2 regions of the Nocardioides sp. Z38_18 genome follow, and region 1 is predicted to be linked to the other one. Evidence: predicted binding sites of a transcription regulator. Region 1 holds the regulator's gene; the other holds the start of a gene.
What was found. The regulator LexA, encoded in region 1, represses DNA repair genes until DNA is damaged. The targets are predictions, from matches to a motif close to TCGAACANNTGTTCGA.
Positions count from the first base shown of each region.

Region 2: the regulator LexA is predicted to act here: its motif matches at 3,280-3,295, upstream of AC4BGC_RS17360 (HNH endonuclease signature motif containing protein).

Region 1 is NZ_JBZAJE010000001.1:772,312-777,210, forward strand. Features, by position in the region: gene AC4BGC_RS03715 (ATP-dependent DNA helicase) at 1-448, shown strand, start outside; gene AC4BGC_RS03720 (hypothetical protein) at 485-2,635, opposite strand; gene lexA (transcriptional repressor LexA) at 2,680-3,486, opposite strand; gene AC4BGC_RS03730 (LysM peptidoglycan-binding domain-containing protein) at 3,780-4,340, shown strand; gene AC4BGC_RS03735 (lysoplasmalogenase) at 4,733-4,899, opposite strand, start outside.
Region 2 is NZ_JBZAJE010000002.1:1,301,710-1,306,608, reverse strand. Features, by position in the region: gene AC4BGC_RS17375 (flavin-containing monooxygenase) at 1-164, shown strand, start outside; gene AC4BGC_RS17370 (MFS transporter) at 148-1,413, opposite strand; gene AC4BGC_RS17365 (hemerythrin domain-containing protein) at 1,421-1,957, opposite strand; gene AC4BGC_RS17360 (HNH endonuclease signature motif containing protein) at 1,988-3,265, opposite strand; gene AC4BGC_RS17355 (TOBE domain-containing protein) at 3,582-3,989, shown strand; gene modA (molybdate ABC transporter substrate-binding protein) at 3,997-4,752, shown strand; gene AC4BGC_RS17345 (ABC transporter permease) at 4,824-4,899, shown strand, end outside.

The DNA.
Region 1 (4,899 bases):
GCACCTGACCACGCTGGCGCAGGGCGACGCGCAGCTGCCCGAGCTGGCCCGGCAGTTCGTCGGCGACCCGCACACCAACCTGTTCGGCACCCTCAGCCTGTGGCAGGGCCTCGACGTGCCCGGTGACACCTGCCAGCTGGTGATCATCGACCGGATCCCGTTCCCACGCCCCGACGACCCACTGATGTCGGCGCGCCAGCGGGCCGCGGACAAGGCCGGGGTCATCGGCTTCATGAAGGTGGCCGCCACGCACGCGGCGCTGCTGATGGCCCAGGGGGCCGGCCGGTTGATCCGCACGACCACCGACCGGGGAGTGGTGGCCTGCCTGGACCCGCGGCTGGTGACGGCTCGCTACGGCGGCTTCCTGCGCGCCAGCCTGCCGCCGATGTGGCAGACGGACGACCCCGCCGTCGTACGCCGGGCGCTGAAGCGGCTGGCCCAGGGCTAGGGCCAAACCGGAGCAGTCCGCGACCTGCCGGAACTGTCAGCGGGCCCGGACGACGCGTGAGGCCGGCGACCACGGCGAGGAGCCGGCCCTGTTCTGGGCCATCACCTTGAACACGTACCGCCCGGCCGGCAGGCGCATCACCAGCGACCTCGCGCTCGCCCGCTGGTAGCCGGAGGTGAACGTGCGCACCACCCGGTTGCGGGCGTTGAGGCGGAACGCCGCGACGCGGTAGCGGGTGATCGCGGCACCGCCGGTGCGGACGGGGGCACCCCAGCGGACCAGCGCGGTCTTGGGTCCGCGGCGGGCGCCGGCGGCCGCTACGCCGATGCGCGGTGCGGTGGGCTTCTTGACCGTGGGAGCCGGGGCCTTGGGGGCCGGGGCCTTGGGAGCCGGGGCCTTGGGGGCGGGGGGCTTCGGCGCAGTGGGCTTGGGTGCCGGGGCGGGGGTCGGCTTGGGCGCCGGCACCGCCGGGGCGCTGGGCGACGGGGTCGCTCCCGGGGCAGGGGACGGCCCCGGACTGGGAGTGGGAGTCGGCGACGGCGAGAGCGGGTCGGTGGGGGTGGTGGGACATCCGGTCGCGGTGAGGCGGTACTGCCCGAGGCTGCCGTAGTCCGACCAGCCGCCCGTGAGCGGATCGCCGTTGCCGACACCGTCGACGCGCAGGTAGTAGGTGCCGAGACCCAGCTCCCGCACGAGGGAGGCGTTCATCCCGGTGGAGACCGGGACGGTGGTGCCGGTGTAGCCGGAGACGGGGGAGTTGCTGACCAGCACCCGGCCGTCGGCGTCGAGGAGGTCCAGCTTGAGGTCGAGCGCGGTCTGGGCGCCGATGCCGGTGACGGAGGCCCGCAGCTCGCTCACGCACGAGCGGGTGATCGCGAAGACATCGGTGTCGGTGCGGGTGCCGATCACCCCGGAGACGTCGTACGACGTGCTGGCGGTGAGCACGGTGGCGGTCTGGACGGTCCCGCCGTGGTCATCGGTGCGCAGCGGGAGTCCGTTGGACTGCATCACGGCGAAGTCGTTCTGGGTGTTGTTGGCCCTGGCGTACTCCCCGATGCTGAACTGGCTCACTGCCCGGTTCATCGAGGAGCCCATCACCGGGCCCCACGCGCGGGTGCCGGCGTAGTAGTCGGTGGACGTGGTGCCGTCGTGCTCGAGTCCCAGGTTGTGCCCGGTCTCGTGGGTGGCCGCCTGCGCCACCGTCATCGGGTCGAAGCCCTTGTTGTAGGCGAAGACCCAGGCCGGCTGGTAGTCGGGGGTGGCCCTGATCAGGTCGAACGTGCGGAGGTAGGCCACTCCGAGGCAGCCGCCGCACACCGACGCCCGGGGAGCCTCGGAGCTGGTCACCACGACGTGGGTGCCGTAGGTGGTGTCGCTCGCCGAGCTCCTGGTGATCGCGGCGACGCCGAGATCCTGCGTGGTGACGTCCACGTCGAACGGGGCATAGCTCTCCGCGACCTGGCGCCAGACCTCCTGGATGAACCCGTGCTCGGAGGCACTGAACGTGCTCGGTGAACCGTCGGTGTCGAAGCCGGTGTGTACGCCGTCGGGGATCGAGCCGCCCTTGGAGGTGTTCCAGCCGGTGCCCGTGACGGTGGCCCCGTCGAAGTCGAGGAAGATCTTGCGGGTGGCGTCCGGCCGGCTGTGCAGGGTGAAGGTCTCGCTCACGGCGTACGCCGCGGCCACGGTCGGGGCGGCGTCACCCGAGGTGGTGGTGACCTCGGCGGGGGCCTCCTCCTCGAAGTAGACACGTCCCTCCGGGGTCAGCCAGACGGTGTCATCCTCGACCAGCAGCTCCTCGAAGCCTGCCGGGGAGAGTCCGTTGCCGGCAGCGACGGCGGGGAGCCGGCCACCGAGCGCGCGCACGGCGGGGCGGCCCTGCATCCGCTCGGGCAGGACACGGGGCTCAGGGTCGGCGGCAGGCTGGGTCCGGTTGTCCGCGAGCGACGCGTCGGGCTTGGACGCGCTGCCCACGGCCTGTTCCTGGACAGCCGGGGTGGGACGCGCACTGCCGGGATCGCCCGCGGGCGTCGAGGGGTCTTCGCCGGCTCCCGGGGCGAGCGGGACGGCTTGCGGGCCGGCGGACGGCTCGCCCGAACGCCCGTCCTGTGCGAGGAGTGCGGGTACGGCGACCAGCAGCAGCGCGAGCACTGCGATGACGCACGCGCGCCAGGACCGTACGGACATTCATGCAGTATATGTCCGAAATAATAGTATTCCGGCCAGTTGTCTCACATCCGGCGCAGGACGGTGGTCACCTTCCCCAGGATGGTGGCGTAGGTGCCGTCGATCGGGTCGTAGGCATCGTTGTGCGGCAGCAGCCAGACCTTGCCGTCGCGGCGCTGGAAGGTCTTCACCGTGGCCTCGCCGTCGAGCATGGCGGCCACGATCTCGCCGTTCTCGGCGTCGGGCTGCTGGCGGATCACCACGTAGTCGCCGTGACAGATGGCGGCGTCGATCATCGAGTCGCCGGAGACCTCGAGCAGGAACAGGGTGCCGTCGCCGACGAGGCTCTTGGGCAGCGGGAAGATCTCCTCGACCTTCTCCTCGGCGAGGATCGGTCCACCAGCGGCGATCCGGCCGACCAGCGGCACCATCGTGGGTGTGGGTACGGCGTCGCCCAGGCCCGTCTGGTCGTAGCCCGCCTCGTCCGCCGAGGCGATCGCACGCCGCGCGGCCATCAGCTCGGGGATGAACACCTCGAGGGCGCGCGGGCGGTTGGGATCGCGCTTGATGAAGCCCTTGCCCTCCAGGACGCGCAGCTGGTGGGCCACGCTGGAGGAGCTGGTGAGCCCGACGAGCTCGCCGATCTCGCGGATGCTCGGCGGGTAGCCGCGCTTCTCGATCGACTCGCGGAGCACGTTGAGGATGCGCTGCTGCCGCGGGGTCAGGCCGGTGCTGTCCGGAGCCGCGTCCGGAAGCTCGGTGACCTTGGCGCCGGCTCCCGCCTCGAGCGTGGCCGCGGTGGTCTTCGGGGCGGTCTTCTTCGCCCGGGGGAGCCGGGTGGGCTTCTGGGGGTCCTGATCGCGAGTCGCCATGGGGAGAACCTAGTCCAGCAACATGCGTCACTTCAAACACATGTTCGAAGGGCGTGTCGCGCTACTTGTCGGTCGTATCAGCCGAACATTTGTTCGACTGGGTGCTTGCTTCGTTCGAACACGTGCCCTAACGTCGTACACGTGTTCGATCGAACATACGCTCGATCAGCCCGGCAGGTCCACGGAAAACGAACTTGTCAGTGGCTGCCGATAGAAATCGATCAACACACAGCAGGGGTCGCCAACCGACCGCTCGGCCACCTGGGCCGGGCACTTCCCCGAAAGGTTGACCGATGAGCACTCTCAGCATTCACCGCCCGCAGGACGCCACCTCCGCCAACGAGGTCGACGCGCGTTTCGACGCCCTGGTCCGCGCCGCGGTCCCGACGCAGCGCGACCGCCGCGTCGAGGTCGACTTCGACCGGGTCTTCGATCTCGACTACGGGCAGCGCGCCCTCGAGGCAGTTCCGGCCCGTCCGGTCCGTTCGGCACCGGCGGCACGCCGGGTCCGCTCCTCGCGCCGGGTCGCCCCGGTTGCGCAGCCTGGTCCGGCCACCCCCCGACGGGTGCGGCTGACCCGCCGCGGCCGCGTGGTCGCCGTGCTCACCTTCCTCGGCCTCGCGCTCGCCCTGATGACCGCCTTCGGCGGCTGGGCCGCCGCGGGCCTCTCCGGAGGCACCCCCGAGCCGGTCCGGGTGATCGAGGTCGCCCCCGGCGACACTCTCTACGACATCGCAGCGGACCTCGCCCAGCCCGGCGAGATCCGCACGATGGTGCACCGGATCAAGGAGCTCAACTCGCTCCCCGGTGGTCAGATCGCCGAGGGCCAGAAGCTCGCGGTCCCGCGCGGCTGACCTTGGCACCAGACGTGCCGACGACCTCTTCGACCCGGGTCGCCGGCACGGGGGACCCGCGGGGTGGGCCGACACGCTCGACCCACCCCGCCCCCCATCCCACCCAAGGTGGTCGAGCAGCGAGCGAAGCGAGCGGCCAGTCGAGACCCACTCACGCGACGGGCAAGGCTCAGCCGCCCACAAGGTGGTCGAGCAGCGAACGAAGTGAGCGGTCAGTCGAGACCACTCAGGCGACAGGCAAGCCTCAGTCACCACAAGGTGGTCGAGCAGCGAACGAAGTGAGCGGCCAGTCGAGACCACTCTGGCGACAGGCAAGCCTCAGTCACCACAAGCTGGTCGAGCAGCGAACCAATTGAGCGGTCAGTCGAGACCACTCCAGGCGAGCAGCACGCTCAGGCCCGCGCAGCACCCTCACTGAGCAGGAATTGCCCCGCCGTGTATGTCGCCATCACAGCCGTCTCCAACGCCTCCGGCGGATCAGTGAGTGCAAACTCCCTCAGCCCGAGCAGTGTGTCGGAGAGCAGGAACAGCCCCGCACCGGCAGCGGTCATCCGGCGAG
Region 2 (4,899 bases), on a different contig from region 1:
AGCAGGGCGACCGCGGGCCGTGGCGGGTGCGGCAGAACTACCTGCTCGACTCCCTGACCACGATGCGCCGGCGGCTGAGCGACTCGATGGAGTTCACCCCGAGGTCGCAGGTCGCCGCGGGGTCGCCGGGCACCGCGGGGCCGCTGGTCACCGCGCCGCGCTGACCACCCGGTAGCGGACGAAGGCAGGGAGGGCGACCGCGGCCAGCACCGTGACCACGATGACCAGCAGTCCACCGCCCGCAGCGGTCGCGGCCGCTCCGATCGAGACCGCGACCGCACCGTGGGCCACGTCGGCCACCCTGGGCCCACCGGCGACCACGACGGTGAAGATGCCCTGGAGCCGCCCGCGCACGGCGTCGGAGGCGGCGCTCTGCAGCATGCTCATCCGGAACGCGGCCGAGGCCATGTCGGCGGCGCCACCGACGACGAGCAGCAGCACCGCGGCCACCAGCATCGGCCACCGCCAGGTGTCGGCCAGCGCCACCGCCACGCCGAACCCGGACATGGCCGCGCCCCAGACCAGCACCGAGACGATCACCGCGAGGCCCTGGCGCTCGACCCGGGACACCCAGCCGGAGAAGATCCCGCCCAGCACGGCACCGATCGGGATCCCGGCGAAGAGCAGCGCGAACGCGAGCCCTCCACCCTCAGGGCCGCCGAAGTCGAGGTGGGCGATCTCGGGGAACAGCGCCCGGGGCATCCCGAAGACCATCGCGATCAGGTCCACGAGGAACGACATCAGCAGCACCGGCTGGCCCTTGAGGTAGGCCAGCCCATCGAGCACCGCACGGATCCCCAGGGTCCCGGTCACGCCCTCGATGGGGAGCGGCGGGAGCAGCAGCACGGCGAACAGCGTCGGGATCAGCGTGAGCGTGTCGATCAGGTAGAGCCAGGAGAACCCGAAGACGGGGATCAGCGCCCCGGCGACGAGCGGTCCGCCGATCGCGCCGGCCTGCATCACGGTCATGTTCAGCGAGTTGGCGGCCGGCAACAGCGACATCGGCAGCAGCCGGGGGAGTACGGCGCTGCGCGTGGGCTGGTTGACCGCGAAGAACGCCTGCTGGACCGAGAACAGGCACAGCAGCAGCCACACGTCGACCGATCCCACCCACGCCTGCAGCCAGAACAGCGCGCTGGTGAGGATCAGCCCGAGGGTGGAGACGATCAGGATCGTGCGCCGGTCGATGACGTCGGCGAGCGCGCCACCCCACAACCCGAAGACGACCAGCGGCACCAGGCCGAAGACGCCGGTGAGTCCGACGTACGCCGAGGAGCCGGTCTCGGCGTAGATCTGTGCCGGGACCGCCACCACGGTGAGCTGGGCGCCGATCACCGTGACGATGTTCGCGGCCCAGAGCCTGCGGAAGTGCGGGTTGCGCAGTGGCCGGGTGTCAGCCAGCCAGGAGCTCAATCGAGGGTCACGACTCCTTGACCAACGCCCGCACCTGCTCCACGCTGCCGCAGCCCTCGTCGAGCATCCGGTTGCGCTCCGCGGCCCAGGCGGCGCCGAGCTTGCCGCGCTCCTGCGGGGAGACGTCCTCGCGGGCCGGGTTCAAGATGTCGCGCTCCTCTTCGTCGAGGTGGTGCAGCAGGGTCTCGCTGAACTCGTGCACGGCGTTGCTGAAGTCCTCGTCGTAGAGCTCGGTCGCCTCCAGCAGCGGCAGCAGGGTCTCGTAGCCCTCCTGGTGCTCCTTGGCGCCGTGCTCGGCCTCCTCCTCGTCGATCGCGTCCTTGCGCTCGAGCTGCGGGTAGACCTTGCTCTCCTCGGCCTCCCCGTGCGCCACCAACAGCTCGGAGATCTGGCGACGCAGCGCGTCCCGGTCGTTCTGCTCGTTGCGCAGCTCCCGCAGGAGGGCCTCGAAGAGGCGGTGGTCGTCCAGGATCAGCTCGACGACGTCTCCGGACTCGGGGCGCGGGATCTCGACGGGGGTCTGGTTGGGGGTCTCGTTGGCCATGGCGACAACTCTAGGCATCCAGGCGGCCTCTCAGGTGCGCCGGTCGAAGTTGATGGAGCCGTCGGGTCGGTACCGGTGCCGGTAGCCGGGGTCGTGGACGCGCTGGTGGTGCCAGTGGCACAGCGGCACGGCGTCCGCCAGGTCTGTCCTCCCGCCGAGGTGCCAGGGTCTTCGGTGGTGCAGCTCGCACCAGGCGTAGGGGCGCTGGCACCCCTCGGCCGCGCAGGTGTCGTGCTCGAGTCCCTTGGCGACTCGCTGGGCCTGGGAGAACAGCCGGCTCTCCCGGCCGAGATCGAGGGCGACCGACCCGGTGCCGAGGACGGCCGGGATGATCCCGGCCGAGCAGGCCAGCCGCCGCGCCTCTCCAGCGGAGAGCGCCTGGCCGGTGTCGAGGTGGGCCGCTCGCAACGCGTCCTGCAGCACCCCGTGGCCGATCGTGACCACCACGGTGGCGGCGGTCTTGTCGTGGAGGTGGTCGGTGGGCAGGTGCTCCAGCAGCTCGGCGAACGCCAGGCCACGGCGCAGGTCCCAGTCGTAGGGCCGCGGAGCAGTCCGGTCCTGCGTGGCCTGGCTCCTGGCAGGCATCCGGCGGGGTGCGGTCATCGCGTCGATGATCTTGCGCAGGTGCGCGACCGCGGTGGTGGGCACGGTGAAGTGCCCGCTGGTGGTGCCGTCCCCGTTGTCGTGGAAGCTGAGCCGGGACCTCGAGCGCGCGATCTCCTCCTCGCTCCGCAGCTGCCGGTCCTCGTGGGCGTCCACGACGGCTTGGTCGGGCTCGATCGCCTCGATGGCGCGGCGGGCCTCCCGGCGCAGCTGCTCGGGGGTGAACCGGGCGGCCTTCTCCACGAGCGCGGCCTCGACCGTGCGGCGCTGGGCGTCGCTGACCCCGTCGGGGAGCTGCCGGTCGGCGTGCAGGATCACCGCGGCGTGATCGGGGGAGACCAGTCCGGCGTCGAGCGCGTCCGCGGTGGTGTCGTGGTCCCCAGAGCTCAGCTCACGAGCGAGACCGACCTCCTTCGCGGCGCTGGCCCGCGAGGTGGTGGTCGTCGTCGCCACCCAGGCGGCGGTCCCGGTGAAGCCGGCGTCGGCAGCGCTCCCCGCCCTGTCGGCGGCGGCGACCAGCCTGAGCTTCACCGCGTCGATGCGCCGGCCGATCCGCTCGAGTCGGCGCACGGCCGCGGCGTACTCCCCGGACGCCAGCGACACAGGAGCCCCCGCCATCTCGTCCAGCGCTGCCTCGATCACAGCCAGACCCCCGAGCGCGGGGTGCCCCGCGTCGGGGTGAAGGTCGAGGAGTGCCGTGGTCATGGGTCCATTTTCGCTCGCACACATGTTCGATAACAATGGGTGATCGGCAATCTGTGGAGAACTTCTTCCCGTCCCAGCTCGGGCTCGTGTGTGCTCGTCCGTGTCGTCCGTACTCCCCTTCGGGGGGGCGACCGCTGTCGCGCAATTGCTGGGAAATGACACTCGATCTCGCGAGAACACTGCACTTTGCCAGCAATTGCGCGGCCGGTGCCGGCCCGCAGACCCCACCCCTTGCCAATCCGCTCCGCGGGCCCGCAACTCCGCACTTGCGCCAGCAACAGCGACACAGGGCCGCATCTGCGGCTACTCTGCCCGGATGGCGACGTACCGGATCAGGCAGGCGGCCGACCTGCTCGGGGTCAGTGACGACACCGTGCGGCGGTGGGCCGACTCCGGGCGACTGCGTACGACGACGGAGGGGTCGCGGCAGGTGGTGGACGGGGCCGAGCTGGCGACGCTGGCCCAGGAGCTCGCGGAGAGCGGGGAGCGACCCGGCCCGGGGCCGGTCGTCTCGGCCTCGGCGCGCAACCGGTTCGTCGGGCTGGTGACCAGGGTGGTGCGGGACGGCGTGATGGCCCAGGTGGAGATCCAGGCGGGGCCGCACCGGGTGGTCTCTCTGCTCAGCCGGGAGGCGGCCGACGAGCTGCAGCTTGAGCCGGGTGTGCTGGCGATCGCCACCGTGAAGTCCACCAACGTCGGCATCGAACTGCCGGAGCAACGGTGAGCCCCCGATGAGGCCCGCCCTGCTGGCGCTCGCTGCGTGCCTGGCGTCCACCTCGCTCGCCGGCTGCGGGTCCGGGTCGGAGGGGAGCGAGGTCACCGTCAGGGTCTTCGCGGCGGCCTCGCTGAGCGAGCCGTTCACCGAGCTGGCCGAGCAGTTCGAGGAGGACCACCCCGGCACCGAGGTCGAGTTCAGCTTCGGGCCGAGCTCCGGGCTGGCCCGCCAGGTCACCAACGGCGCGCCCGCGGACGTGTTCGCCTCCGCCAGCCCGGCCGAGATGGACACGTTGGTGCGTTCCGGCGAGGCCGAGGACCCGGAGGACTTCGCCACCAACACGATGGAGGTCGCGGTCGCGCCTGCGAACCCGGGCAAGGTCACCCGGCTCGCCGACCTCGCCCGTCCGGGCGTGAAGGTCGCGCTCTGTCAGGCGCAGGTCCCCTGCGGCAAGGTGGCGGCCGAGGTCTTCGCCAAGGCCGGGTTGAAGGTGCGAGCGGTCACCGAGGAGGTGGACGTGAAGTCGGTGCTCACCAAGGTCTCCCTCGGCGAGGTCGACGCCGGGGTCGTCTACGTCAGCGACGTGCTCACCGCCCGCGACAAGGTCGAGGGCGTGGAGATCCCGGCGGCGGTGAACGCCGCCACCACCTACCCGATCGCGGTGCTCAGCCGCTCCCGGCACGCGAGCCGGGCAGCGGAGTTCGTCGACCTGGTGCGCTCCGCCCGCGGCGCGGAGGCACTCCGCGTCGCCGGATTCCAGGGCCCGCTCTGAGCGCGTCCCTGGGCGCCGCCCTGGGCCCGGCCCCGAGGACCGGCGCCCGGCGTCCTCCGTGGCCACTGGCCGTGCCCGCCCTGGCCGGCGCGCTGCTGCTCGTCGTACCCCTGCTCGGGTTGCTGCTGCGCGCTCCGTGGAGCGGTC